Regions from separate parts of the Actinomadura chokoriensis genome, predicted to be linked through region 3. Evidence: riboswitches for the same ligand, from Rfam matches in the RefSeq annotation. Region 3 holds a riboswitch; each other region holds the start of a gene.

What was found. A riboswitch is a leader RNA that binds a small molecule or an ion and turns the genes downstream of it on or off. The one in region 3 is predicted to bind cyclic di-AMP.
Region 1: another riboswitch for cyclic di-AMP. It lies ahead of ABFX46_RS05805 (C40 family peptidase); the one in region 3 lies ahead of ABFX46_RS02885 (hypothetical protein).
Region 2: another riboswitch for cyclic di-AMP. It lies ahead of ABFX46_RS35450 (CHAP domain-containing protein); the one in region 3 lies ahead of ABFX46_RS02885 (hypothetical protein).

The regions. Positions count from the first base shown of each region.
Region 1 covers NZ_BAAAMW010000002.1:334,731-344,472, forward strand. The annotation lists gene ABFX46_RS05775 (protein kinase domain-containing protein) at 1-1,080, shown strand, start outside; gene ABFX46_RS05780 (response regulator receiver protein) at 1,077-2,204, shown strand; gene ABFX46_RS05785 (AAA family ATPase) at 2,285-4,186, shown strand; gene ABFX46_RS05790 (4Fe-4S single cluster domain-containing protein) at 4,231-4,908, shown strand; gene ABFX46_RS05795 (FHA domain-containing protein) at 4,896-6,236, shown strand; gene typA (translational GTPase TypA) at 6,312-8,165, opposite strand; cyclic di-AMP (ydaO/yuaA leader) riboswitch at 8,368-8,516, shown strand; gene ABFX46_RS05805 (C40 family peptidase) at 8,524-9,543, shown strand.
Region 2 covers NZ_BAAAMW010000025.1:6,316-16,057, forward strand. The annotation lists gene ABFX46_RS35445 (PP2C family protein-serine/threonine phosphatase) at 1-1,188, shown strand, start outside; cyclic di-AMP (ydaO/yuaA leader) riboswitch at 1,642-1,797, shown strand; gene ABFX46_RS35450 (CHAP domain-containing protein) at 1,809-2,573, shown strand; gene ABFX46_RS35455 (bifunctional glycosyltransferase/CDP-glycerol:glycerophosphate glycerophosphotransferase) at 2,830-5,733, shown strand; gene ABFX46_RS35460 (glycosyltransferase) at 5,717-6,946, shown strand; gene ABFX46_RS35465 (acyl-CoA dehydrogenase family protein) at 6,971-8,152, shown strand; gene ABFX46_RS35470 (SDR family oxidoreductase) at 8,149-8,928, shown strand; gene ABFX46_RS35475 (TetR/AcrR family transcriptional regulator) at 8,936-9,553, shown strand; gene ABFX46_RS35480 (acetyl-CoA C-acetyltransferase) at 9,593-9,742, shown strand, end outside.
Region 3 covers NZ_BAAAMW010000001.1:584,249-593,990, forward strand. The annotation lists gene ABFX46_RS02870 (response regulator transcription factor) at 1-530, opposite strand, end outside; gene ABFX46_RS02875 (sensor histidine kinase) at 527-2,647, opposite strand; gene ABFX46_RS02880 (hypothetical protein) at 2,846-3,508, shown strand; cyclic di-AMP (ydaO/yuaA leader) riboswitch at 3,757-3,896, shown strand; gene ABFX46_RS02885 (hypothetical protein) at 3,904-4,560, shown strand; gene ABFX46_RS02890 (SAM-dependent methyltransferase) at 4,547-5,353, opposite strand; gene hpnH (adenosyl-hopene transferase HpnH) at 5,418-6,422, opposite strand; gene shc (squalene--hopene cyclase) at 6,499-8,367, opposite strand; gene ABFX46_RS02905 (polyprenyl synthetase family protein) at 8,397-9,407, opposite strand; gene hpnE (hydroxysqualene dehydroxylase HpnE) at 9,404-9,742, opposite strand, start outside.

The sequences.
Region 1 (9,742 bases), on a different contig from region 3:
GCCGGTGATCACCGGCATCCCGATCACCGCACCGCCGTCCTCATCGGGCGGGCGTTGTGGGAGCACCATCTGCTGCGGGTACTCGCCGGTTTCGAGGATGCCGAGGAATTGGCCCGGATCGATGACCGGTGGCGCGCCCATGCGGCGGCCTGGGACGACCTCGTCCGCTGGCTGCGCGAGCAGGACGCCATGCCGCCGGGCGTCGCACGGCGGCTGCCGGACGCCGGGGCCGAGGAGCCGCCCGCGGTGCTGCTGGCGCTGCTCGCGCTGGCGGCGCGTCCGGCGGAGGCGCACCGGCTGATCGAGGAGGGCGCGGCGCGGGCGCGCGAGGCGGTGTCGGACGCGGTTCCGTGGTTCGCCTGGATGGCGGACGGGGCGGGCGACGATCCGCTGCGGCTCCTCGCGGTGACGCGCGCCGCGCCGGAGGCCGTCGCGGAGAGCGAGTCCCGGGCCCGCGACCGGCATGCGGCCGAGCAGCGCGGCGAGGCGTTGAAGGCGCAGTGGGCGGAGCGGGAGCGGCAGCGGCTCGCCGGGCGCGGCGCCGCCGCGGTCAGGGCCGTCCTGTGGACGCTGCCGCTGCTGTTCTTCTGGCTCGCCGGCAGCTGGGTGGTCGGATCCCTGTTCGGAGGCGGCGGCGACGAGGGGACCGCATCCGTCGGCCTGCACAGCTCCGCGTCGGGTTTCTCGTTCGGTGCGCTGGCCGTCGTGTCCGTGCTCGCCTGGGCGGTGCAGTGCGGCAGTGAGGTGCTGCTCGCGCGCGCGCAAGGCAAGGACTATCTCCCCTACGGCCCGTGGTCGATGCTCTCGGGAGTTCTGAACGCGAGCGGTCGCGGGTTCTCGAAGGCGTCCCAGACGATGTCGGGCGCCGCGCAGCGGACGGGGCGGCGCGGCTGCGGCCTCGTGCTGCTGGCCGTGACGGTCCCCCTGCTGCTCCTTCTTCTTCTGCTCGCGGCGCTGACGTCCATCGCGAGCGTGCTGTGGGTCCTCGTCCTCATCGCCGCCTCCGCCGCGCACGCCGTCGCGGCGGGCGTGCGGCTGCACCGCTGGCGGCAGGCGCGCACGATCGGAGGCACTTCTTGAGCAGCGGGATCGACGCGGACATCGCGCTGGACGCGGCGGTCGTCCTCAGCCTCGGCATGAACCGGGTGCTCGGACGCGGCGCCGGGCTGGCCGGCCGGGGCGCGGAGGCCCTCGCGGCGCTCGCCGCCGGGCGGGCCGAGGCGCGGGCGGCGGCGCTCGCCGAGGTCGAGTCGCAGGAGCGCGCCCTGCGCGAGGTCGTGGAGCGCAACGCGCGCATCGCCGCGCTCGCCGAGACCCGCGCGAAGATCGGCGCGGAGGTCGCGCTGCCCGAGCAGTGGACGCCGGGCGAGCAGCCCCCCGAGGAGCTGACCGCCTGGTGCGCCGCCGCCGACCGGGCCCTGGACGAGGCCGAGCGGCGGCTGTCCGAGCACCTCGCCTCCCAGGTCAGCACGCAGATCTTCGGCGTCCCCACCGAGGGCCTCACGGCGGACACGGCGGCTCGGAGCACGCCCCCGCCCGCCGGCGACGACGTCCAGCGGAACCTGGAAAGGATCATGACGCGGCTGCTGCCGGACGCGGCGGACGCCGAGCGGCGGGCCGTGGCGGAGGCGGCCGGGCTGCTCGCGGGCGCCGGGACGCCGGAGGAGGCCGAGGGCGTCCTGCAGGAGGTGCGGCTGCGGATCCAGGCCGCCAACCGCCGCACCGAGGAGCGGCGGGCGGAGGAGCGGCGGCGGGCGGAGGAGCGCGACGCCGCCGAGCAGGCCGAGGCCGAGCGCCGGTACGTCCTCGACTCGATCACCGCCGCGTTCGAGGACATGGGGTACGAGGTCCACGCCGGGTTCGAGACGCTGACGGCCGAGGACGGCACGGTGACGCTGACGAAGGGCGCCTGGCCCGACCACAGCGTCCGGATGCGGGTGGACGACGCCGCGCACGTCCGCGCGTCGATGGTGCGGGAGCGGCCCGCCGAGAGCGAGGACGACCGGCGGGTGGACGTCGAGCGGGAGCGGGAATGGTGCGAGGCGTTCGAGGCCGCGCGGGCGCGCCTGGCGGACGCCGGGATCCGCTCGGACGTGGCCTGGCGGCTGGAGCCCGGGGTGCGTGAGCTGCCCGTCTCCGCGCGGCCACGGCAGACTAGGGGGCGTGCCGGGCAACGCGAACGGCACCGCGAGCGTCATAACTGAGATGCCGGGGGCGTCGGAATGGAGTGGGTCGCACCAAATGACCGGAGCGGACCAGGTCCTTCCTCCATGGGGGAGCACAGATGAGCATTGAATCGCCGACCCTCGGGGGGCGGCTGCAGGGCTGGCCGCCGTTCGTCCGGGAGCTGGACGCGACGCTCTCCGTGCACTCCCAGTACGTCCTGTCGGGGAACCTGTACGACAGCTTCCTCACACCGCCGGCGGAGGGCGGGGCGCCCACGGGGCTGCTGCCGCTGCGCGCCCTGCTGTGGGAGGCGCTGCGCACCAGCGGCGCGTCGTTCATGGCCGTGTACGACCCGGTGGACGGCCTGCAGGTCATGCCGGGGGACGACGACTCGATGCAGGCCGCCGAGCGCCTGCTCGGCAAGATCAAGCCGGACGAGAAGCCGTCGCTGGAGGGCCTGACCCGGCTGCTGGCCGCGGTGGCCCGGCCGAAGGAGGACGTCCGCGCCGCCTTCGTGATCGACTCCGCGTCGCGGATCGCCCGCACCCCGACCGACCTGGAGCCGGCCGAGCGCGACTTCTTCCGGTTCTGCGCGAAGCTGTCGCGCACCGCCCGGCCCGTCCGGGTGACGGGGGCCCGGCCGAAGCCGCTCTACAACCCCGTGCTGTGGCTGGTGGAGCGGCCCGGCGACCTGCCGCCGTGGCTGACGGCCGACAACGAGAACGTCCGCGAGATCACGATCCCGCGCCCGCACCTCGGCGACCGGCAGGAGACGGCGCGGCTGCTGGCCCGTGCGTTCGGGGTCACCGACGTCGGCGGCGACGAGGCCGCCGCCGCCGCGTGCGACGCGTTCGCCGAGCAGGCCGACGGCCTCACCCTGCAGTCGATGATCGAGGTGACCCGGCTGGCGAAGGAGCGGGGCGTCGGCCTCACCGACCTGCCGGACGCCGTCCGCACCTACAAGCTCGGCGTGCTCGACAACCCGTGGAGCCGCGGCCATCTGCGCCGCCGGGTGCTGGAGGGCGAGAAGCGCGTCCCCGAGCGGGTGATCGGGCAGCCGCAGGCCGTCACCAAGACCCTGGACATACTGAAGCGGGCGGTGCTCGGCCTGTCCGGCGCGCAGGCGACCCGGTCCGGCAGCCGGCCGCGCGGCGTGCTGTTCTTCGCGGGCCCGACCGGCACCGGCAAGACCGAGCTGGCGAAGGCGATCACCGAGCTGGTGTTCGGGGACGAGTCGGCCTACCTCCGCTTCGACATGAGCGAGTTCTCCGGCGAGGGGTCCGGCGACCGGCTGATCGGGTCGCCGCCCGGCTACGTCGGGCACGAGGCGGGCGGCGAGCTGACCAACGCCGTCCGCGAGGACCCGTTCCGGGTGATCCTCTTCGACGAGATCGAGAAGGCGCACCCGCGGATCCTGGACAAGTTCCTGCAGATCCTGGAGGACGGCCGGCTCACCGACGGGCGCGGCAACACCGTCCACTTCTCCGAGTCCATCCTGATCTTCACGTCCAACCTCGGGATGTACGTCCCGGGCCGCGATCTCACGACGCGGGACGCGTCCCCGTACTCGGCGCCCGACCGTGTGCAGAACATCACACCCGGAATGTCGTACGACGAGGTCGAGCAGCGCATCAAGGGCGCGGTCGCCGACCATTTCACCGAGGTCCTCAACCGGCCGGAGCTGCTCAACCGGTTCGGCGACAACATCGTCGTGTTCGACTTCATCTCCGCCGAGGCCGCGCACAAGATCTTCGACCTGCAGTTCGCGAACATCTGCCGCCGGGTCACCGAAGAGCACCGGCTCTCCCTCGCGGTGAAGGGCGACGCGCTGACGACGCTGCGCGCGTGGTGCACGGAGGAGCTCGACAAGGGCGGCCGCGGCATCGGCATGGCGCTGGAGTCCCACTTCGTCAACCCGCTGGCGCGCGCGCTGTTCGACCGCGAGCTCGTCCCGGACGAGAAGGTCACCGTGACGGGCATCCGGCGCGAGGGAAGCATCGTCCATCTGGACCTCCAGTGACCGGCCCGGCCCCGGCCCTGCTGCTCGCCAAGGCGCACTACCCCGTGACCACTCTCGGCCCCGGGACGCGCGCCGGCATCTGGACGCAGGGCTGCACGCTGCACTGCCCCGGCTGCCTGTCCAGGGACACCTGGGACGCCGACCCGCGCCGCGCGGTGCCCGTCGCGACCGTTTTAGGATGGCTCGCGTCCCTGCCCGGACCGGTGGACGGAGTGACCATTTCCGGTGGTGAGCCGTTCGAGCAGCCGGCCGCGCTGGCGGCCCTGCTGCGCGGAGTCCGAGCGTGGCGGGACGAACCCGGCCGTGAGACGATTGAGTTGGACATATTGGTTTACAGCGGATATGCCTACTCGCGGCTCTCCCGCAGCGGTGAGACGCGCGAGATCCTGGACATGTGCGACGCCGTGATCACGGGGCCGTACGTCGACCGGTTGAATCCCGGGGGGCGACACTCGGGGGACGGCTCCCTACTCTGGAGGGGGTCGGCCAACCAGCGTGTCGTGCCGCTGTCCCCGCTGGGGCGCGAGCGGTACGGGGCAGTGGCCGGTGTCGGCGAGACTGGAGAAGGAACAGGGCCCCGAGTACAGGTGTCCGTGGACGAAGGGCCGGAGGGAAGGCGGGTGTACTACATCGGGATCCCGCGAAGGGGTGACATGGAGCACCTGACGTCGAGGCTCGACCGCGCCGGCGTGCGCTCGGGGGATGTGTCATGGCGACCTTGAACTGTCCTGTCTGCGGTGAGCCGCACCAGCAGGGCGATCTGCTCTGCATGAACTGCGGGGCCAACCTGGCGCGCGGCGGTGGCGCCCACCGGCAGGGGCCGGGCGGGTACGACGACCAGCAGCCGCCGCGGACGCCCCCGCCGCCGGGGCCGGGCGGCCAGTACGGCGGCCAGCAGGACCAGTACGGCGGCCAGCAGTACGGCCAGCCGCAGCAGCCCCACGACCCGTACGGGCAGCAGGCCCCGCAGCACCAGCAGCCGGGCCCGCCCGGCCAGCAGCAGGACCCGTGGGGCGCGCCGCAGCCGCAGCAGCAGCCCGACGCCTGGGGGGCGCCCATGCCCCCGCAGGGGCAGGACCAGCACGGCCAGCCCGGGCAGTACGGCCAGCCCCCGCACGGCTCACCCCAGCACGGCTCTCCCCAGCACGGCTCTCCCCAGCACGGCTCACCCCAGCACGGGGGCCAGCCGCCGATGCAGCAGCATCAGCAGCAGCCCGCGGACCAGTGGGGGCCGCCCCAGCCGCAGCAGGACCAGTGGGGCGCGCCGCCGCAGCGCGAGCAGCAGTACCAGCCGCCCCAGGACCAGTACGGCGCACCCCCGCAGGACCAGTACGGGTCCCCGCAGCAGGACCAGTACGGGTCTCCGCAGCCTGATCAGTACGGTGCCCCCCAGCAGGACCAGTACGGTGCGCCGCAGGATCAGTACGGCGCCCCCCGCGACCAGTACGGCGCTCCGCAGCCCCCGGCCGACCACCAGTTCGGCCAGCCGCCCCAGTACGGGCAGCCGCAGCACGGCCCGCCCCAGCACGGCGGCGGCCAGCACGGCGGCCCGCAGCACGGCGGCCAGCCGCCGCTGCCGCCGCACGGCCGCGAGGCGACGCTGCTGCCGCCCGACCACAACCAGGGCCAGCGTCCCGCCCCCGACAGCACGGCGTTCATGTGCCCGTACTGCGAGGCGGTGCTGAGCAATCCGGGCGCGGCGCAGTGCGACTCCTGCCTGCGCCCGCTGCCCAAGCAGGGCACACCCGTCCTGCGCGTGCAGTTCCCGACCGGCGAGCTGAAGGTCTCCGTCGGCCAGCACCTCGTGCTCGGCCGGGACGCGGGCCAGTCGCCGGTGGCGGCCACGTTCACGCAGTACGACAACGTGTCGCGGCGCCACTCGACGGTCTGGCTCGACCCGTCCGGGACGGCCTGGGTGCGGGACGAGGGCTCCACCAACGGGACGTTCGTCAACGGCGAGCGGCTCCCCCGCGGCGTCGAGGCGCCCCTCCGCGACGGCGACCAGCTCCGCCTGGCCGCCGACGTGACCGGGACCGTCCAGCTGAAGTGACAGGCGCGTAAGAAGGCGGCCCCGCGGTTCCCACCGGAACCGCGGGGCCGCCTCTTTCGCACGGCGGCGAGGCCGCTACCCGGCGCGCTTGGTGCGGGCGCGCATGCGCTCGCGCTCCTTGGCGTCCAGCACGACCTTGCGGATGCGGACGTTCGCCGGGGTCACCTCGACGCACTCGTCCTCGCGGCAGAACTCCAGCGCCTCCTCCAGCGACAGGATGCGCGGCGGGGTGAGCCGCTCCAGCTCGTCGCCGGTGGACGACCGCATGTTCGTGAGCTTCTTCTCCTTGGTGATGTTGACGTCCATGTCGTCGGCGCGGGAGTTCTCCCCGACGATCATGCCCTCGTACACCTCGGTGGTCGGCCCGACGAAGAACGTGCCGCGCTCCTGCAGGTTCGTGATCGCGTACGCGGTGGCGGCGCCGGCGCGGTCGGCGACCAGCGAGCCGGACGGCCGGGTGCGCAGCTCGCCGAACCAGGGCTCGTAGGCCTCGAACACGTGGTGCGCCATGCCGGTGCCGCGCGTCTCGGTCATGAACTCGGTGCGGAACCCGATCAGGCCGCGGGCCGGGACGAGGAACTCCATCCGGACCCAGCCGGTGCCGTGGTTCGTCATGTGCTCCATGCGGCCCTTGCGGACCGCCATCAGCTGCGTGACGGCGCCGAGGTGCTCCTCGGGGATGTCGATGGTGAGCCGCTCGACCGGCTCGTGCTTCTTGCCGTCGATCGTCTTCGCGACGACCTGCGGCTTGCCGACGGTCAGCTCGTAGCCCTCGCGGCGCATGTTCTCGACGAGGATCGCGAGGGCCAGCTCGCCGCGGCCCTGCACCTCCCAGGCGTCCGGGCGCTCGGTCGGCAGCACCTTGATCGACACGTTGCCGACCAGCTCCCGGTCGATGCGGTCCTTCACCATGCGGGCGGTGACCTTGGTGCCCTTCTCGCGGCCGGCCATCGGCCCGGTGTTGGTGCCGATCGTCATCGAGATCGCGGGCTCGTCCACCGTGATCAGCGGCAGCGGGCGCGGGTCGTCGGGGTCGGCGATGGTGTCGCCGATCATGATGTCCGGGATGCCGGCGATCGCGATGATGTCGCCCGGGCCCGCGTCGTCGGCGGGCTTGCGGGTGAGCGCGTCCGTCATCAGCAGCTCGGTGATCTTCACCTTCTCGATGCTGCCGTCGTGCCGGCACCAGGCGACCTGCTGGCCCTTCTTGATCGTCCCGGCGTGCACCCGGCACAGCGCGATCCGGCCGAGGTAGCTGGAGGCGTCCAGGTTCGTGACGTGCGCCTGCAGCGGCGCGTCCGGGTCGTAGGACGGCGCCGGGATCGTGTCGGTGATGACCGTGAACAGCGGCTCCAGATCGGCCGAGTTCGGCATCTCCCCGTCGGCGGGCTTGTCGAGCGAGGCCCGACCGGCCCGGCCCGACGCGTACACGATCGGGAAGTCGATCTGGTCCTCGTCGGCGTCGAGGTCCATGAACAGCTCGTACGTCTCGTCCACGACCTCGTCGATGCGCGCGTCGGGACGGTCGGTCTTGTTCACGACCAGGATCACCGGCAGCCGCGCGGCGAGCGCCTTGCGCAGCACGAACCGGGTCTGCGGCAGCGGGCCCTCGCTGGCGTCCACGAGCAGGACGACGCCGTCCACCATGGACAGCCCGCGCTCGACCTCGCCGCCGAAGTCGGCGTGGCCGGGCGTGTCGATGATGTTGATCGTCATCCCGTTGTGCCGGACGGCCGTGTTCTTCGCGAGAATCGTGATGCCCTTCTCGCGCTCGAGGTCGTTGGAGTCCATGACCCGGTCGTCGACGTCCTGGTTCTCGCGGAAGGCCCCGGACTGCCAGAGCATGGCGTCGACCAGCGTCGTCTTTCCGTGGTCGACGTGGGCGACGATCGCGACGTTCCGGAGGTCGTCGCGCGTGGAGATGGGCATGCGGGTTACCTTGTGTGAGATTTCAGGGAGACGCTGCGGAACCACGGCAGCACTCCATTCTACGCGCCGCGGCGCACCCCCCATCCCGAGCGCGTCCGCCCCACCTGTCACAGGGGTTCACACGGGCCCCGATTCGCATACTTTGCCGATCCTTTGTAATCTGCCCGAGATCCGGTCGTCCGAAGTCCCACCCCCCGGGGCTGCGTCCGGAACGCCGAATCTCCCGCCCGCCGGGAGAACCGGGGACCCACATCCCTGGGGTGAATCGGCGCCCGCCGCGGGCGCGCGCCGTAGGGCGACTCCTGGCCCGAACCCGTCAGCTAACCCGGTAGGCGCGCGAGGAGAGGAGAACACCGGCTTGGCACCGGACCCCCACCGGCGGCGCCGCGTCGCGCCCGCCGCCACCGCGGCCACCATGCTCCTGATCGGCCTCGGCGCCACCGCGCCCGTCGCCGCGCACGCCGCTGGACCGTTCCGGCTCGCCGCGGCCGCGACCGCGCCGACCCCCACCCCCACCACGGAGCAGGGCCTGCGCAAGAGCCTCGACGCGCTGAACGAAGAGGCCGAGATCCTCACCGAGAAGTTCAACAAGGCGCGGGTGGACTGGAAGGCGGCGCGGAAGGCCGAGCAGGACGCCACCAAGAACGCGGAGACGCTGCGCGCCCAGGCCGCCCCCGCCCGCGAGCAGCTCGGGCGGATGGCCGCCGCCACCTACATGGCCGGCGCCCCCGACGCGATCTTCGGTGCCGACGGCTCCCCCGAGGGGCTGTCCGAACGCGCCTACCTGACCCAGAACCAGGCCACCGCCGTCCAGGCGCTGAAGAAGCAGATCGACCAGGCCGAGGCCGCGCAGCGCACCGCCGAGGCCAAGACCGCGCAGGTCCAGAAGGCCTGGGAGGACGCCAAGAAGGCGCGCGCGGACGCCAAGGCCAAGGTCACCGAGGTGATGAAGCGCCTCGACAAGCTGACCACCACGAGCGCCCGCGACCCCCGCACCGGCCTCAGCGCGAAGATCAAGGGCTCCGGCCTGCCCGCCAAGATGGCCCGCAAGGCCTACGGCAAGATCGGCTCCCCGTACGTGTGGGCCGCCGCCGGCCCGAGCAGCTTCGACTGCTCCGGCCTCGTCGTCTGGGCCTACGCCCAGGTCGGCAAGCCCGGCCTCCCGCACTACACCGGCGACCTGTACCAGCTCGGCACCAAGGTGTCCCGCGGCGAGCTCCGCTCCGGCGACCTGGTCTACTTCGGCAGCAACCTCCACCACATGGGCATCTACCTCAGCGACGGCAAGTACCTGCACGCCCCGCAGACCGGTGACGTGGTGAAGATCTCCAAGCTCTCCGACCGCTCCGACTACGCGGGCGCCAACCGCATCTCCTGACCGGCCCGCCCACGCGGCCCCTCAGTCGTCGGGGGCTTCCTGCGGCGCGGCAGGAAGCCCCTGGCGTTTTTTCTGTATTTTTCTCCTCCTTCGGGCCTGGCGGCCCTCCATCGTCGAAAAACACGGTGCGATCGCTGCATCGCATCCGACTCGCCTAGCGGCTCGCTGCGCGATCAGGTTCTCGCTTCGCTCGAACCTG
Region 2 (9,742 bases), on a different contig from region 3:
GTGCGGGTGCCGACCGGGGTGTGCGTCACCTGGCGGTACCACGCGGCCGAGGACCGCGTCGCGCGGCGGCTGGAGCGGGTCGAGCGGCTGGCGCTGATCGGCTTCGGCGAGTGGGACCTCGCGACCGGGGAGTCGGACTGGACGCCGCAGATGCGCGCCAACTACGGCCTCGCCCCCGACGAGGTGCCGCCGATGCCGCACGACCTGCCGAAGGCCGTGGCGGACGACGACCTGCCGCTGGTGGAGGAGGCCGTCCAGACGATGTTCTCGCGCCGGGAGCCGGTGGAGGCCGAGCACCGCGTGATCGGGCAGGACGGCACGCCGCGGCACCTGTGGCTGTTCGCCGAGCCGGTGCTCGGCGACTCCGGGCTGCCGATCTCGATCAACGTCGTCTCGCAGGACATCACCCGGCGCCGCGGCGTCGAGCGGGCGCTCGCCGAGACCCGCCGGCAGATGCTGAAGCAGCAGGCCCGGACGGCGCAGGAGCGGAAGGTGGCGGTGACGCTGCGCCGCGCGATCCTGCCGGACGAGGACGAGGTGGAGCAGCTGCCGGGCCTCGGCATGGCGGTCCGCAGCCTGGCGGCGGAGAGCACCGCCCGCATCGGCGGGGACTGGTTCGCGACCCGCGCGCTGCCGGACGGCCGGGGCCTGTTCGCCATCGGCGACGCGGCCGGGCACGGGCTGCCGGCGGCGGCCGCCATGGCGCGGACCCGCAACGGCCTGCTCGGCCTCGCCTGCACCGGGGAGCCGGCGGGGCGGCTGGTGGGCTGGCTGAACGAGCTGGTCGGCACCATGGACCCGCCTGCGACGGGCACCGCGATCGTTGCCCACTACGACCCGTCCCGGCGGGCGCTGGAGTGGACGTGCGCGGGCCATCCGCCGCCGATCCTGGTCCGGGAGGGGCGGGCGGCGCCGCTGGAGGTCGTCCGGGACCCGATGCTCGGCGCGATGCCCTGGCACTACACGACGATCACCACCGGGCTGCGCCCGGGGGACCTGCTGTTCCTCTACACCGACGGCCTGGTGGAGCGCAGGGACGCCGATCTGGACGAGCGCATCGGCCGCCTCACCGCGATCCTGCAGGACTCCTCGATGCGCCCGGACCTGGCCCTCGACGAGGTGATGACGCGGATGGAGTTCGACCGGGCGGCGGACGACACCACGCTGTTCGCCCTGCACATCGAGTGACCGGGCGCACGCACGGCCCCGAGAGGCCGCGTCGTGTGAGCTAGGACTCAGTCAGGGCCGTGGTCAGGGCCGGTACGCGGCGGTGGCCGGCGTGTCGGCCGACGCGCACTCAGACGTTCTTTACCTTTTGCTCATCTGCCGGTAAGCCCTGCGGGCAAAGGGCTGAGGGGCAGTCTGGGAAAGATCGGGAACACCCGGCGGCCTGACGCTGTTGGTGAATCCTTGGAAGGGCATGAAGCGGGCATAAACGAGGTTTGTGTCTGGTTTGCTTTTCTTGAGAAGGTTGCTACCTTCTATCCGAATCCCGCAGCGCACCCCATGCGTTGCCGCCGGCCGTGCCACGCGCGGCCGAGGATCGCGGAGCGGTATCCGCACGCGATGCGCGCCACCTGACGCGCGCACCCTCACCGAGATCAGTCGCTGAGATCCATCCGAATAGTCTGCGCCGCGTCACGCGGTGCGAGGCCGAGTCCGTCCCGGTCCACGCGACCGGACGGAGCCGGGGACCCAATGTTCCAGGGGTGAATCGGCGCGTCGAGAGCCGCGCCGTAGGGCTGCTTCCATGCCCGAATCCGTCAGCTAACCCGGTAGGCGTCATGGAAGACAAGGAGATTCCCTGCATGACCGGTCGTTTCGATCGACTTTCGCTCAACCGCTTCTCGTCCGAGGACAAGGCCGTCGGCGTCGCCGCCGGTGCGGTCCTGGCCGGAGCCGTCGGGCTCGCCGTCCTCAACCCCCTCGCCGGTGGCAGCGCCGCGGCCGAGACGCCCGCTCAGGCGGCGGCGGCCGTGGCCGAGCAGAGCACCGCGTCCAACAGCGCGTCCAAGGGCTCCGCGGCCATGACCACCGCCGAGGCCAAGGAGGCCGGCTACAAGGTCGCGCCGCGCGCCGTCCAGGCCTCCGAGGTCATCAAGCTGGCCCAGAAGCAGGTCGGCATCAGCGAGGGCAAGGGCGGCCAGACCAAGTTCCACGACTGGTACGTCTCGACCCCGCACGCCAAGGCCACCGCCCAGCGCGACGGCGGATTCTCCGTCAAGGCCTACAACGGCGCCCAGTGGTGCGACATGTTCGTGTCCTGGCTCGGCGCCCAGACCGGCGTGAAGAACATGGGCTGGGACGCCTACACCGTCCAGCACGCCAGCTGGTTCAAGAAGACCGACCGCTGGGGCGACAAGCCCAAGCCGGGCGCCGTCGTGTTCTTCGACTGGAAGAACGGCTCCGGTGGCTCCATCGGTGACATCGACCACGTCGGCCTCGTCGTGAAGGACAACGGCGACGGCACCGTCAAGACCATCGAGGGCAACAGCGACAACGAGGTGCAGAAGAAGACCCGCAAGCTGTCGCAGATCGTGGGCTTCGGCTACCCCGACTACGCGAAGAGCTGACCCCGGCTCTCCCAGCCCAGCACTTCGAAGACCCTCCCAGACCTGAAGGCGCCCGGCCCCCGGCCGGGCGCCTTCGGGCGTTCCTGGTGATCTGCGCCATGTCTCCGCTGAAGTCGGGTAATGCGAAGCATTAGCAGCCTTTGATCCTGCTTGGACCTCAGTGCGGAGTTCCGGGATAGGAATCACTGGCGACGCGTCCGACCAGCTCCTGCGGGCTGGCTCAGTTCCGGCGGAACCGGGGGAAGGGGGGATGCCCATGCGGGTGCGCCCGGATGTGAGCGTGGTGGTGATCGCCTACAACGACGCGCGGCAGCTGCCGCAGGCGGTCGCCTCGTCGCTGGCGCAGTCGCTGGGCGGCGTCGAGACCGTGATCGTCGACGACGCCAGCACCGACGGCACCGGGGAGGTCGCCGACCGGCTCGCCGCCGCGCACCCGGGGCGGGTCCGGGCCGTCCACCTGCCGTCCAACTCCGGGGGGTGCGGACGGCCCCGCAACACCGGGATCGACGCGTCGTCCGGCCGCTACCTGATGTTCCTCGACAGCGACGACCTGCTGGACCGGCACGCCTGCCTCAACCTGGTCGCCGCCGCCGAGGACACCGGCGCCGACCTGGTCTCCGGCCTCTGCGACCGGGTCTTCCTGGACGTCCCCGCGGGCGCGAAGGGGCGCATCCGCCCCTGGTACCCGTGGCTCTACCGGAACAGCGCCGTGTACGGGTCGCTGGCCGAGAACCCCGACCTCCTCTACGACACCCTGTCGACCAACAAGGCCTACCGGCGCGGCTTCCTGGAGGAGCACGGGCTCCGGTTCGTCGAACGGCTGCACTACGAGGACCTGCTGTTCACCGCCGAGGCGTACCTGGCGGCGGGCCGGACCGCGCTGATCCCGCACCGCGTCTACCACTGGCTCGTCCGGCAGCGGACGGCGGCGCCGTCGATCTCCAACCGGCGCGCCGAGCTGGCCAACTTCGCCGACCGGCTGGAGATCCACCGGCGCATCGACATGCTGTTCGCGCTGCGCGGCGCGCACGACCTGCGGCAGGCCAAGGGTGTGAAGTTCGTCAACCACGATCTGGTCCTCTACCTGCGGGAGCTGCGCGACCGCGACGCCGGCTACCGGGAGCGCTTCCTGGACCTCGCGGCCGGCTACCTCGCCGAGCTGGACCCGCGCGTCTACGAGCTGGCCAACCCGATGCCCGCGATCGCCGCGTACCTGATCCGGGAGGGCGACCACGACGGGGCGCTCGCCGCCGCCGAGTACCGGCCCGCCGAGCGGCCCGAGCTGCGCGCGCGGCTGGTGGAGCGCGACGGGCGGGTCTTCTGGGGCGCGGCACGCCCGCGCGGCACGCTCGGCCGCGCGATCCTGGACGTCACGGGCTTCGGCTTCCACGTCCGGCCGCTGAAGGAGCTGCGCCCGGCCAACACGGTGACGCGGCTGGAGATGCGCGGCGACCGCGTCCTGATGGCCGGGCACGTGCTGAACCCCCTGGACCGCGTCCCCCCGGACGCCGAGCTGGCCGGGACGCTGGAGTTCTGCGACCGGCGCCGCCGCGCCCGCCGGGCGCGGGCCCGCGCGACCGTCCGCCACGAGGGGGAGCGGCTGGCGTGGCGGTCGGAGTTCGCCCCGGCCGCGCGGATCAGGCCGGTCGGGTTCATCGACCCCGTCTGGGACGTGCGGCTCCGCGTCCGGGTGGACGGCGAGGAGATGGTCACCCGCCCCGGCGAGGGCCGCGGATCCCCGTCCCTGACGGGCGTCGCGCTGCCCGTCCGGCCCCGGCTGACCAGGATCGCCGCGGACCGGCTCCGCTCCTACGTCACCGAGGGCGGGCACCTGGCCTTCGCGCTGGAGACGGCGAACCCGTGGGCGCGGCTCGCCGGGGCCGCCGCGCTGCGCGCCGCCCGCTCACCGGCGGGACGGCTGGCCTGGCGCCGGGCGCGCGAGGCGGAGAAGGCCGTCCGGCGGACGCTGACCTCCCGCAAAACCAAGATCGCCGTGTTCAACCGGGTGCTGAGCCGGCTGCCGGTCCGGCCCGGCCTGGCCGTCTTCGAGAGCCACCTGGGCCGGCACTACTCGGACAACCCCAAGTACATCTACCGGGAGCTGCGCAGGACGGGCCGGCCGGTGCGGGCGGTGTGGTCGTACGCGTCGTCCCCCACGGGGTTCCCGGACGACGCCGCGCTGGTCCGGCGCGGCTCCTGGGCGTACTTCCTGGCGCTGGCCCGCGCCGAGTTCTGGATCGACAACCAGGGCTACCCGGAGGGCCTCCGCAAGCGCCCGGAGACCACCTACATCCAGACCTGGCACGGTTCGGCCTTCAAGCTCATGGGCCTCGACCAGCCGCGGCTCAAGATCGCACCCGCCGCCGAGCGGGCCCGGCTGCGCCGGATGGTGGAGCGCTACGACTGCTTCCTGGTGCGCTCCGGGCACGACGCCGAGACGCTCTGCACGGGCCTCGGCGTCCGCTCCGAGCTGCTGCCGGCCGGCTACCCGCGCAACGACCCGCTGGTCAACGGGGTGGACGGCGACGCCGAGCTGGCCGCCGAGGTGGCGTCGCTCCGCGCGTCGCTCGGCCTCGGCGACGGGCGCCGCGCCGTCCTGTACGCGCCCACGTTCGCGACCGGGCCGAAGGGCCGGCCCGTCAAGCTGCTGGAGCCGCCCGTCGACCCGGAGCTCTTCGCGCGGGAACTGGGCGAGGAGTACGTGCTGTTCGTCCGGCCGCACTACCTGTGCCGGGCCAACGTCCCGCCCGGTGCCCGCGCGGTCATGCGGGACGTCGGCGCCGTGCCCGACGTCACCCCGCTGCTGCTGCTCGCGGACGCGCTGATCACCGACCACTCCTCGATCATGTTCGACTTCGCGCTGCTGGACCGGCCGATCATCCTGCACCTCCCGGACGGCCGCGACCTCACCACCGGCTACTTCGACCTGGACCGGCACGGTCCCGGGCCGATCACCCGCACGCAGGAGGAGCTCGTCGCCGCGCTCGCCGGCCTGGACGCGGCGGAGGCCGTCCACGCGGCCCGGCGCCGCGCGTTCGCCGCGCGCTTCGGCGAGCACGACCGGGGCACCGCCGCCCGCACGGTGGTGGACCGCTACTTCCCGGCCGCGCGGCCGGACCACAGGGGGAACAGGGGGGAACGCGATGGCCGCACGGCGTGACGTCTTCATCGTGTGCAACAACGCCGACGAGATGGGCGGGCTCCAGCGCTGGGCGCACCACATGGCGCGGCTGCTGGCCGGACGCGGCGACCGCGTCACGCTCGTCGGGATCACCCGCGGCCCGGAGCCGTACCACCACGGCCGCGACGGCTCCTACGCCGTCGAGGTCCTGCACCGCGAATGGCGGGCCCCGGCGATGGCGTGGCGGCCGAAGAGGCCCCTGGAGCGCCTGAACGCCGTGGCGCGCGGACGGGAGCTGCGGCGGGCGGCGGCCCAGCGGCGCGGCGCCGCCCGGCTGTCGGAGCTGTTCGCCGCCGCGGAGCCCGGCTCGGTCGTCATCGTGGCGCAGGTGTGGGCGATGGAGTGGGTGCGGCTCGCCGACACCGCCGGGCTGCGGGTCGTGGCGATGAGCCACGAGTCCTACAAGGCCACACGGAGGTCGACCCGGTACCGGCGGGTCAAGGAGCACTACAAGGACGCCGACCGGATGCTGGTCCTGACCGCCGAGGACGCCGACGCCTGGGCCCGGGACGGCATGACCAACGCCGACTACATCCCGAACCCGCTGCACGTCACGCCGACCGTCCATCCCACGCTGGACCTCCCCGTGGTGGCCTGCGTCGGCCGCCTCTCCTACGAGAAGGGCATGGACCTGATGCTGGAGGTGTGGGGCCGGATCTCCGCGCGCCACCCGGAGTGGCGGCTCCATATCTACGGCAGCGGCCCGGACGAGGCGGACCTGCGCGGCCAGGCGGCCGGGATGGGCTCCGTGGAGTTCCGGGGCGTGGTCGCCGACGTCGAGGAGGCGCTGGTCGAGGCGTCGGTCTTCGCGCTGCCGTCGCGGGCGGAGGGCTTCCCGATGTCGGTGCTGGAGGCCATGGCGTACGGGCTGCCGACGGTGGCGTTCGACTGCGCGCCGGGGGTCCGGACACTGATCGAGGACGACCGGGGCGGGATCCTGGTCAGACCCGGCGACACGGCCGCGTTCGCGGCGGCCCTGGAGCGGCTCATCGACGACCCCGACCTGCGCCGCGCGCTGGGCGCCGAGGCCCGCGCCTCGGTGCTCCGGTTCCATCCGGACGCCGTCCTCGCGCGCTGGGACCGGCTGTTCGACCTGCTCCACCGGGAACTGCCGCGGGCCGTGCCGGAGCGCCCCGCCGCGCCGGTCCCGGAACGGGCGGCCGAACCCGCGCTGGGGGGTGATTCTTTCTAACAACTGTTTGGTAGAGTCCGGAACGTGAACCAGAACGAGTCGCCGGCGGACCGCGCCTTCCGCGCCGAGGTCCGCGACTGGCTCCAGGCGAACCTGTCGGGGGAGTTCGCGCACGCCCGCGGGCTCGGCGGCCCCGGCCGCGAGCACGAGGCGTTCGAGGAGCGGCTGGCCTGGGAGCGGCACATGGCCGCGGCCGGCTGGACGTGCGTCGGCTGGCCGGCCGAGTACGGCGGGCGCGGCGCCAGCCTCGAGCAGCAGGTCATCTTCCACGAGGAGTACGCGCTCGCCGACGGCCCCGCCCGGGTCAACCACATCGGCGAGAACCTCCTCGGCCCCACGATCATCGCCTTCGGCACCGACGAGCAGCGCGCCCGCTTCCTCCCGCCGATCGCGGCGGTCGAGGAGCTGTGGTGCCAGGGCTACTCCGAGCCGGACGCGGGCTCCGACCTCGCCAACGTCCAGACCCGCGCCGAGCTCGCCGGCGGCCACTGGACGGTCAACGGCCAGAAAGTGTGGACGTCCCTCGCCCTCGAAGCCGACTGGTGCTTCGTCGTCTGCCGCACCGAGCCGGGCTCGTCCCGGCACAAGGGCCTGTCGTACCTGCTCGTCCCGATGAAGCAGGACGGCGTGGACATCCGGCCGATCATCCAGCTCACCGGCACCTCCGAGTTCAACGAGGTGTTCTTCGACGGCGCCCGCACCGACGCCGGCAACATCGTCGGCGCGCCCGGCGAGGGCTGGAAGATCGCGATGGCGACGCTCGGGTTCGAGCGCGGCGTCGCGACCCTCGGCCAGCAGGTCGGGTTCGCCCGCGAGTTCGAGGGCGTCGCCGACCTCGCCCGCCGCACCGGCGCCCTCGACGACCCGCTGCTGCGCGACCGCCTGACCCGCTCGTACATGGGCCTGGAGATCATGCGGCTGAACGCCGTGCGGACCATGGCGGGCGTCGCCGCCGGCGCGCCCGGGCCCGAGTCGTCCATCTCCAAGCTCGTCTGGGGCACCTGGCACCGGGAACTGGGCGAGCTGGCCATGGACGTCCTCGGCGCCGCCGGCCTGGTCGCCGACGGCGAGCCGTACGACCTGAACGACTGGCAGCGGCTGTTCCTGTTCTCCCGCTCCGACACGATCTACGCCGGATCGAACGAGATCCAGCGCAACATCATCGCCGAGCGCGTGCTCGGGCTCCCGAGAGAGGCACGTGGATGACGCCGCCCCCCTACGTCCCCGGACACGGACTGCTCAAGGACCGCGCCGTCGTGATCACCGCGGCGGCCGGGGCCGGGATCGGCGGCGCCACCGCCCGCCGCTGCCTGGAGGAGGGCGCCCGCGTCCTGATCTCCGACACCCACGAGCGGCGGCTCACCGCGTCCGCGCAGGAGCTGGAGAAGGAGTTCGGCGCCGACCGCGTCGCCTCCCTGCCCTGCGACGTCACGTCCGAGGAGCAGGTGCAGGCCCTCTACGGCCTCGCCGTGGAGCGCTTCGGACGCATCGACGTCGCCGTCAACAACGCCGGCCTCGGCGGGACGGCCGACCTCGTCGACATGGCCGACGAGCAGTGGGACCGCGTGATCGACATCACCCTCAACGGCACCATGCGCTGCACCCGCGCCGCCCTGCGCGTCATGCGCGGCCAGGGCGCGGGCGTCATCGTCAACAACGCCTCGGTGATCGGCTGGCGGGCGCAGAAGGGCCAGTCGCACTACGCCGCCGCGAAGGCCGGCGTCATGGCGCTCACCCGCTGCTCCGCCCTGGAGGCCGCCGACTACGGCGTCCGGATCAACGCCGTCTCGCCGTCGCTCGCGATGCACCCGCACCTGGTCAAGGTGACCTCGGAGGAGCTGCTGGACGAGCTGACGCGCCGGGAGGCGTTCGGGCGCTACGCCGAGCCCTGGGAGGTGGCCAACGTTATCGTCTTCCTGGCCAGCGACTACTCCTCGTACATGACGGGCGAGGTCGTCTCCGTCTCCTCCCAGCACGCATAGGAAGCACATGAGTCCACGACGGCGCGACGCCGAGGGCACCGCCGCCGCCCGCGCGGAACGGCGGGCGGAACTGCTCGCCACGGCCGCCGAGGTGTTCGCCTCCCAGGGCTACTCCGCCACGACCGTCCGGAAGGTCGCCGACGCCGCCGGCATCCTCGGCGGCAGCCTCTACTACCACTTCGACTCCAAGGAGTCGATGGCCGACGAGATCCTCCGGACGTTCCTGGACGAGATGTGGGCCGGGTACGAGCGGATCCTCGCGGCGGACCTCAGCGCCCGGGACACCCTGGAGGCCATCGTCGCCCAGTCGTTCCGCTCGATAGACCGGCACCGGCCCGCCGTCGTCCTCTACCAGAACGAGTCCAAGCACCTCGCGACCAGCGAGCGCTTCCACTACCTGCTCGACTCGCAGCGCCGGTTCGAGGAGATGTGGCTGTCCCTGCTGGACCGGGGCGTCAAGGAGGGCGCGTTCCGCGCCGACCTCGACCGGACCCTCGTGTACCGCTTCATCCGCGACACCGTCTGGGTCGCGGCGAACTGGTACCAGCACGGCGGGCGGCTGTCCGCCGACGACATCGCCAAGCAGTACCTCGCCATGTTCCTCGAAGGCATCCAGGCGAGCTAGGCCCCCTGTACGACGGACCTGTACGAAGGAGTAGACCCCATGGCCGAGGCATACATCGTCGACGCCGTCCGCGCCCCCGTGGGACGGCGCAACGGCGGGCTCGCCGGCGTGCACCCCGCCGACCTCGGCGCGCACGTCCTCACCGCGCTCATGGACCGGACGAAGATCGACCCGTCCGCCGTCGAGGAC
Region 3 (9,742 bases):
CGTTCGGCGATCGCCGGGTTCGACAGGCCGAGGGCGATCAGTTCCAGGACGTCGCGCTCCCGGGCGGTGAGCTGCGGGAAGGGCGCGTCGGCGGGGCGGGCGACGGCGATCCGCGCGAAGTAGGCGGAGACGCGGCCGGCCAGCGCCGGGCCGAAGATGACCTCGCCGGCGGCGACCGCCGACACCGCGCGCAGGATCTCGTTCTGGTCGGCGCCCTTCAGCAGGTAGCCGCGGGCGCCGGCGAGCATCGCGGCGAAGACGCTCTCGTCGTCCTCGTGCATGGTCAGCACGAGGACGCCGGTCTCCGGGCGCGCGGCGAGGATGCGGCGGGTCGCCTCCACGCCGCCGAGGCGCGGCATCTGCAGGTCCATCACGACGACGTCCGGGCGCAGCCGGGCCGCGGTCTCGACGGCGGCCGCGCCGTCCGGCGCCGTCCCGACGACCTCGACCTCGCCGGTGGAGTCCAGCATCAGGCGCAGCCCGTCCCGGTAGACGGGGTGGTCGTCGGCGAGGAGCACGCGCGGGGTCACGACGCGCTCCCGGTGAGCGACGGCCGGGCCCGCTCGTCCGGGCTCGGCCCGAACGGCAGGACGGCGCGGACGCGCGTGCCGCCGCCCGGACGCGCCGCGACGGTGCAGCGCCCGCCGAGCTCCTCGGCCCGCTCCCGCATGCCGACCAGCCCGACCCCGACGAGGGCGCCCGGCGGGACGCCCCGGCCGTCGTCGGCGACCTCCACCTCCAGCGCGTCCTCCGAGACGTGCAGCCGGACCTCGCAGTGCGCCGCCGCGGCGTGCCGCGACACGTTCGCCAGCGCCTCCGCCACGATCCGGTACGCCGCCTCCTCGGCGGCTGCGGGCAGCGGCGGCAGGTCGCCCGCGCAGCGCAGCCGCACCCGCAGCGTCCGGTCCTGGAACCGCTCGGTGAGCTGCTCCACCGCCCCGACCAGGCCGAACTGGTCCAGGGACGGGGGACGCAGGTCGTGCACGAGGCGGCGGACGTCCGACAGCACGTCCGACAGGTCGCCGCGCACCGAGCGCAGCGTCGCGTCGGCGGCGCCGGGGTCGCGCGGTGCGAGGTTGCGGGCCGCCTCGATCTTCAGCGCGGCCGCGGCGAGCGACGGCCCCAGCCCGTCGTGCAGGTCGCGGCGCAGCCGCCGCCGCTCCTCGGCGATGCCCGTCACGAGCTGCTCCCGGCTGCGCTGCAGCTCCTCCGTCAGCGCCGTCGCGCGCGCCGCCGCGGCCGCCTGCCGGACGACGTCGGCGAGGAGCCGCTGGTCGGCGGCCGGCAGCCGCGACCCGCTGCGCGGGACGAGCGCGAGCCGCCCGATCGCCGCGCCCCGGTAGCCGAACGGCAGGACGACGACGTCGTCGCGCGCCGTCCCGTGCTCCACCGCGACCGTCCGGCCGTCGGCGCGGTCCAGCTCCACGCGCACGTACGGGGACCGGAACGACTCCGCCACCGCCCGCGCCACCTCCAGCAGCATCTCGTCCGGCCCCATCGAGCGCTCCAGCCTCCGCGCCAGCGCCGACACGACGTCGTAGGGCTCGGCCCGCCCGGTCAGCACCCGGTTCACCCACCGCTGGAGCCGCAGGCGCAGCGGCGCGTACAGCACGGCGACGACGCCCGCGCCGGCCACCGCCGCGAGCGGCTCGTCGATGAACGTCCCGACGCCGACGAACACCGCCACGTCGATGCCGACCACGGCGGTCGCGAGGGCGGCGTACAGCAGCGTCCAGCCGAGCAGGAGGTCCACGTCGTACAGCCGGTACCGGGCGACCGCGACCAGCACCGCGGCCGCGAGCGCCGCGTGCATGAGGACGAGGGAGATGTCGCCGATCCACCAGTTCACCGACGGCGGCGTCACCTCCGTCAGCAGCCCCCCGGCGGCGATGAGGACGACGTTGGCCGCGAGCGCCAGCAGCATCCACCGCAACTGCGCCTTGCGCACCGCGTCCGACCGGCGGAAGCGCACGGTGAACGCGGCGATCGACACCCCGAACGAGGTGAGGAAGCCGATCCAGAACATCAGGCCCGACACCGGCCAGAGCGCGTCGGGCAGCGGCGGCGTCAGCGGGTCCAGCGGGACGTCCCGCAGGGCCGGCGTGAGCGGCTCGCCGTGCGAGAACACCCGCCACGGCACCATCAGCAGCGCCACGACCCCGATCGCCTGCGCGGTGATCGCGACCGCCACGGGCCAGCGCCAGCGCCGCGACGGCAGCCGCCCGTCCGGGAAGAACATCAGCGTCAGCGGCACGATCATGTTGATCATCGGGCCGAACCGGGCGCCCGCGTACACGGTGAACGCCGTCAGCGGCAGGCCGCCGCCGTGCTCCAGCACCGACAGCGACGCGTACGCCGCGGTGATCCCGTCCACGACGGCGATCGACCCGCCCGCCAGCAGCAGCCACGTCAGCGGGTGCCGCGGCAGCCGCGTCGCCAGGACGCCGCCGGCGACCGCCACCGGCAGCCCGGAGCCCGCCGAGCCCCAGTGCGCCCAGTCGAGCGGGTCCGGGGGCCGGTCGCCGCCCGCCATGAGGACGTCCAGCCAGACCGTCGCGACGGTCGCCGCGACGCACAGCGCGGCGACCACGACGGCGGACGCCCTCAGGAGCCGCTCGGCCCGAGGCGCCGGAAGGGCGCTCCTCACCCGGCCAGCATGGTGCGCGCGGCGTCCCGGCCACCTGGGAGCGGCGTCCCTGCCGACCGGGGACACCGGTCACCGGCGGATGAGGCGCGGTCCGGGGCGCGCCCGCCGCCGCCGTCACTGGGCGCCCGGGACATCGGGGACGGAGCGTCGGGGTCATGGCGGCGCGATCCGGCGCCGCCCCGCACAGGGAGAAGACAGATGACCGTACACGTCCGGCCCAGTTCCGTCTATCCGGACGAGCCGTCCGGTTCCGCGCCGGGCGGGCTCCTGCTCCGGACCCGCCTCACCGGCGCCGCCGCCGTCGCCGGCACCGCCGCCTGGATCACCGGCCTGCTCATCGCCGGGAACGAGGTCCAGGACGAGATCGTCCCGGTCGAGATCTGGGGCAGCATGGCGTTCCTGCTCGGCGTCCTGTGCCTCGTCGCGCTCGTCCTGTCCACGAACGCGACCGGAGGGGGCAAGGGCCGCTCCATCGCGATCGTGGAGATGGTCCTGTTCGGCCCGGCGCTCGTCTGGTGCCCGCTGGCGGTCGCCTACGACGGCGACACCCCGGGCTGGGTGATCCCGTTCGACATGTGCTGGCCGCTGTCGATGCTCGGCATGCTGGTCCTCGGCATCGCCGTCGCCAGGGTCGGCCGCTACCGCGGCCTGCTGCGCTGGCAGTTCCTGCTCTGCGGGCTGTGGCTGCCGGTCGCGGGCATCGGGCAGGCCGTCATCGGCGACGACGGCGGCACCCTCCCGGGCACGGCCTGGCTCGGCCTCTCCTACGGCGTCCTCGGCCTGCGCCTCGCCCTCACCCCCCGCATCGTCCTGCCCGCTCCGGCGCCCGCCGAGCAGAGCCCCGCAGGGCCTTCCCGGTAAGGGCCGGCGGGCCCTGGCGGGCCGGCGGCAGGGTGCCTGAGCTGGGAGTTTGATTTTGCGGGGGTTTGCCATCTCTTGGCGATGTGAGTAGCTTGGCCCCCGCCAAGGCGCTTCCCAGGCGTTCTTGTTCCACCCGGCTCGGAGCCGGTGGCGGCGGCGCGCTCCACGTGCCGTCCGGCGGCGCGCGACGATCGCGTCCGCCCGCGCCCTTCCGCAGGGCCTGACAACAGCAACGCCGCTCTCTCTCGCAGCGGCAACCGCCGAGTCCGCCGTAGTGCGGAGCCGGGGACCCACCCTCACTGGGGTGAATCGGCCGATTCCAGGCCGTAGGGCGACTTCCACGTCCGAACCCGTCAGCTAACCCGGTAGGCGGCTTATGGAAGAAGGAGCCCCCCTTGAAAGGCAAGCACAGCAAACGCCCGGGTCCGTTCGGCCTGAGCCCCCGCGCCAACGGCGCACTGATCGGTCTCGCCGTGTTCGGCGTGGCCGCCACGACCGTCCAGGCGGCGAAGTCGCCGGAGGAGACCGGAACGTCGGCCGCCGCCGTGCACAGCGTCCCGAAGCCGCGGGCGGCCGACCCCGGCGAGTCCACCACGTCCAGCAAGTCCGAGAAGGCCGGCAAGTCCGACGTTGATGAGCGGTCGCAGGTCATCGCGCGGGCGAAGACCTGGAACCCGCACAGCGACGAGCGGGTGCGCTACAGCCAGTCCGACTACCACGAGGGCTACCGGACCGACTGCTCCGGCTTCGTCGCCATGACCCTCGGACTGCCGAAGCCGGGGCCGAACACGGTCGGGCTGACGTCGTCGCGCTTCACCAAGCGGATCAAGATGTCCGAGCTCAAGAAGGGCGACCTCGTCATGGACGCCCAGGGCACCAACACGACGAGGCACGTCGTCATCTTCGAGAAGTGGGCCAACAGCCGGCACACGTCGTACTGGGCCTACGAGCAGCGGGGCCGGTACGGCACCGACTACCGGACGCGGGACTACGGTCTGTCGTCCGGCAGCGAGTACAAGGCGTACCGGCCCGTGAAGCTCAGCGGCGCTTGAGGGCGATCCCGGCCATCCCGAGCTGCTCGCCCGGAGTGAGGTTGTCCGGGTCGACGGGAGAGTCGGGACGCCACAGGGCCGTGTAGGTCACGCCGGGGTCGACCAGCTCGAAGTCGCCGAACTGGGCCTCGATCTCGGCGGGGGTGCGCGCCCACCCCTCCTCGAGGTTCTCCCGTGTGATGCGGGCCAGCTCCTGCTGCTGGGGCAGGCCCGTGTCCACGAGGGACGTCATGAAGAGGTGGCTGCCCGGGGCCAGGACGTCGCGGTAGGCGGAGACCACGCCGTCGACGACGTCCGGGGAGAGGTAGTGCAGCATCCCGACCATCATGACCACGGCCGGCCGGGAGAAGTCGAGGAAGCCCTCGACGGCGGGGTCCGCCAGCACGGCCGCCGGGTCGCGGACGTCGCCGGTCGTCACCCTCGTGGCGTCGTTGCTGGCCAGCAGCGCGCGGCCGTGGACGGCGACGAGGGGGTCGATGTCGACGTAGACGACCCGGGCCTCGGGGTTCTCGCGCTGGGCCACCTCATGGGTGTTCTCCAGGGTGGGCAGCCCGCTGCCGAGGTCGAGGAACTGGTCCATGCCCGCCTCGCGGGCCAGGTAGCGGACGCCGCGGACGAGGACCTTGCGGTTCTCGACGGCGGATTCGCGCAGTCCCGGGATCAGCTCGGCCGTCTGGTCGGCCAGGGCGCGGTCGGCGGCGAAGTTGTCCTTGCCGCCGAGGAGCGCGTCGTAGGCCCGCGCGATCGTGGGCTTGTCGAAGTCAAGTTCGGCCGGAGGCCACTCGTCCGCCATGACCGGATGGTAGATCATGTGCGCCCGGAGAGTGGGGCGAACCCCGACTCTCCGGGCGTTCCGGTCAGGTGTCGCGCATGGCCCGCAGCGACTCCTTCAGCGAGCCGACGGTGGCCATGACCGCCGTGGGCTCGTAGCCGCAGTGCGCCATGCAGTTCGCGCAGCGCGGGTCGCGGCCCCGCCCGTAGGACTCCCAGTCGGTCTCGTCCAGGAGCTCCTGGTAGGTCTGGGTGTACCCGTCCGACATCAGGTAGCAGGGGCGCTGCCACCCGAAGAGCGAGTAGGACGGGATCGCCCACGCCGTGCAGGGGAAGTCGACCTTCCCCTCCAGGAAGTCCAGGAACAGCGGCGAGTGGTTGAGGCGCCAGCGCTTGCGGTTGCCGTTCGCGAACGCCTTGCCGAACAGTTCGCGGGTCTCCTGGACGCCGAGGAAGTGCTCCTGGTCGGGCGCCTTGTCGTAGGCGTAGCCGGGCGAGATCATCATCTCGTCGACCTGCAGATCGTCATTGAGGTAGTTCATGACGTCGATGACGGTCTGCGGCGTGTCGGTGTTGAAGATCGTCGTGTTGGTCGTGACCCGGAAGCCGCGCCGCTTGCACTCCTTGATGGCGGCGACCGCGTCGTCGAAGACGCCCTCCTTGCAGACCGACTCGTCGTGCCGTTCCCGGAGGCCGTCGATGTGCACGGCCCACGCGAAGTACGGCGACGGCTCGAACTTGTCGATATGGCGGGGAATGAGCACCGCGTTCGTGCACAGGAAGACGAACTTCTTGCGCTTCACGAGCTCGTTCACGATCTCGTGGATCTTCGGGTGCATGAGCGGCTCGCCGCCCGCGATGGAGACCATCGGCGCGCCGCATTCCTCGATGGCGGCGACGGCCTGCTCGACGGGCATGCGCCTTTTCAGCGTGTCGGCGGGGTGCTGGATCTTCCCGCATCCCGCGCAGGCCAGATTGCACGCGAAAAGCGGTTCCAACTCCACGATCAGCGGGAACTTCTCCCTGCCGCGCAGTTTGTTGCGGAGGATATAGCCCCCGATGCGAAGGCTCTGGCGAAGCGGCATGCTCATTGTGTTCGGACCTCCTTTGGCAGGGTGAATCTCCTCGGCCTCGACCGGCCCGACCCGCGCAGGTCGGAAAGGCGCGTCATGTGGCGGCTTCCAGATAGCGGCCCAGGGCGCTGATCGGGAACACCAGGCGGTACAGGTGGTAGTTGATGTAGAAGTCGCCGGGGAATCCGGTGCCGGTGAACTGGTCCTCGTCCCAGGTCCCGTCCGGGCGCTGGTTCTCCACCAGCCACCGGACGCCGGCGTCCACGGCGGCGGAGCGCTCACCGGCGGCGAGCAGCGCCAGCAGCGCCCACGCCGTCTGCGACGGGGTCGACCCGCCCCGCCCGATCCAGGCCGGGTCCTCGTAGGAGCGCAGGTCCTCGCCCCAGCCGCCATCGGAGTTCTGGTGCTCCTCCAGCCACGCCACGGCGCGCCGGATCGCGGGCTTCTCCGGGCGGACCCCGGCGGCGATCAGCGCGGGCACCGCGCCGCCCGTCCCGTACACGTGGTTGGCGCCCCAGCGTCCGAACCAGGAGCCGTCCGCCTCCTGCGCCTTCAGCAGCCACACCACGGCCCGCTTCACCACGGGCGACTCGGCGAGGCCCTCCTTGGAGAGCGCCTCGACGACGTGCGCGGTGACGTCCGCGGACGGCGGGTCGATGACGGCGCCGAAGTCGCAGAACGGCAGCTTGGTGCACAGCCCGCGGGTGTTGTCGGCGTCGAACGCGCCGAAGCCGCCGTCCCGCGACGCCATGCCGTTCAGCCACCGGACCGCCCGCTCGATCGGCGCCTCCGCCTCCGGCAGCGCCACCTTGCGCAGCGCCAGGATCGCCTCGGCGGTGTCGTCGGTGTCGGGGTAGATGTCGTTGTCGAACTCGAACGCCCACCCGCCCGGCGGCAGGTCGGGCCGGCGCACCGCCCAGTCGCCGAGGCCCTTGACCTCCTCGCCGACGACCCAGTGCGCGGCGCGCAGCAGCGCGGGGTCGTCGGGGGCGGCGCCGGCGTCGCCGAGGGCGTTCATGGCGAGGACGGTGTCCCAGACCGGCGACTGGCACGCCTCCAGGCGGCGGCCCTTCTCGTCCCGGATGGTGAACCGCTCCAAGCCGTCCAGCCCGCGCTTGACGACGGGATGGTCGAGGCCGTAGCCGAGGACGTTCAGCGCCATCAGCGAGTACACCCAGGGCGGCTGGATCCCGCCCCAGCAGCCGTCGGCCTCCTGCCGCGCGATGATCCAGTCGGCGGCGCGGCGCAGCGCGGCCCGGCGCAGCGGCCGCACCGGCGCCTTCTCGTACACGTGCAGGACGCGGTCGAGCGCGTTGAAGACCCGCCCCCAGCCCTTCGCGCCGTCCGGCGGCACGGCGCCGCCGCGCAGCTCGGCCAGGTCGACCGGCAGCGACCGGACGGGCCGCAGCGACCCGAGGATCGTCAGCGGGACGATCGTCTGCCGCGCCCAGCACGCCCAGTCGTACACGTTCAGCGGCACCCGGCTCGGCAGGAACATCAGCTCCGGCGGCATGACCGGAAGGTCGTCCCACGACCACTGCCCGAACAGCGCCAGCCAGATCCGGGTGAACACCCGGCTGCCCTCGATGCCGCCCGCGTCCCGCGCGTACTTGGCGGCGGCGAGCATGTGGCCGGCGTCCGGCGGGTCGCCGGCCAGCCGCAGCGCGACGTACGCCTCGATCGTGGTGGACAGGTCGGCGGGGCCGCCGTGGAAGTTCGCCCACGTGCCGTCCGCGCGCTGCTGCGAGCGGATCCAGCGCGCCGCCTCCGCCGTCTCCTCCTCGGTGCGGATGCCGAGGAACTCGCGGAGCAGCAGGTCCTCGGCGTCCATCGTGACGTTGGTCTCCAGTTCGGCCTTCCACCAGCCCTCCGGCGACTGGAGGCCGAGCAGGTGGGCGCGGGCCGCGTCGAGCGCGCCGGCCGCCGCGCCGGTGAGCCCCGGCGCCTCTTCCGTCGTGGTCATTCGGCGGTCTCCTTCTCGCACGTGCCGGGTCAGTGGTCCCGGGAGGTGACGAACAGGGCGATGTCCCGGAACTCGGCGGCCACGAGGGCGTCCATCCCGGACTGGTCGAGGTGCCGCTCGGCGGAGGCGATGCGGCGGTCGGCCTCCTCGGCGGCCCAGTCGCGGCCGCCGGCCGCCTCGACCAGCCGCGCCATCTCGCGCAAGGTGTCCTCGGACGGCGGGTCCGGCTTCCGGTACAGCTCGGCGAGCCGCACGGAGTCGGGCGTCCCGGCGTTCAGCGCGTACACCACGGGCAGCGACTTCTTCCGGGCCCGCAGGTCGGACAGGACGGGCTTGCCGGTGACGTCCGGGCTGCCCCAGATGCCGAGCAGGTCGTCGACGAGCTGGAACGCGAGGCCCATCTCGGCGCCGAACCCGGTCAGCCCGGTGACGAGCTCCGTCGGCCCCTCGCCGAGCATCGCGCCGATCGAGCAGGCGCAGGCCAGCAGCGCGCCGGTCTTGTCGGCGGCCATCGTCACGCACTCGTCGAGCGACACGGCGTCGCACTGCTCGAACCCGAGGTCGGACGCCTGCCCGGAGATGAGCCGCTGCGTGGCGGCGGCCAGGGCGCGCGCCGCCCAGTGCGCCCCCCGCGTGTGCTGGTCGAGCAGCAGCTCCTCCGACAGCGCGAGCAGCGCGTCGCCGCCGAGGATCGCGGCGGACGGGCCGAACACCGTCCACGCGGCGGGCCGGTGCCGGCGGGTCCGGTCGCCGTCCATGATGTCGTCGTGCAGCAGCGAGAACGCGTGCACGAACTCGACGGCGACCGCGCCCGGCAGCGCGGTCTCGTAGGACGCGCCGGCGGCGCGGGCCGACAGCAGCGCCAGCGCGGGGCGCAGCGCCTTCCCGCCCGCCTTCGCCGGCCGGCCGTTCTCGTCGGTCCAGCCGAGGTGGTAGGCGACGACGCGGCGGGTCCACGGGTCGAGCCGGCCCGCGAAGGTGCGCATCGCCTCGTCGACGAGGGCGCGCCCGTCGGTGATCGAGTGGGGAATGGTGGTCATCGGCCGCTCACCCCGTCGGTCCGCACCTGCTGCAGGTGCCGCCGGACGAGGCGGGCGGCGGTGAGGCCGCTTCGCACGGCTCCCTCCATCGTGTCGGGCCAGCCCGTGTCCGTCCACGCGCCGGCGAGGAACAGGCCCGGCAGCCGGGTCGTGGACCCGGGACGCAGCGCGCCGCTGCCGGGGCTCTGGCGGAATGTGGCGTGCCGTTCCCGCGTCACGAAGAAGTCGGCGACGCGGGCGCCGCGGGCGGCCGGCAGGAGCCGCTCCAGTTCGGCGAGGTACACCTCGCGCACCTGCGCGGTCGGCGTGTCGATCCAGCGGTCGGCCGCCGACAC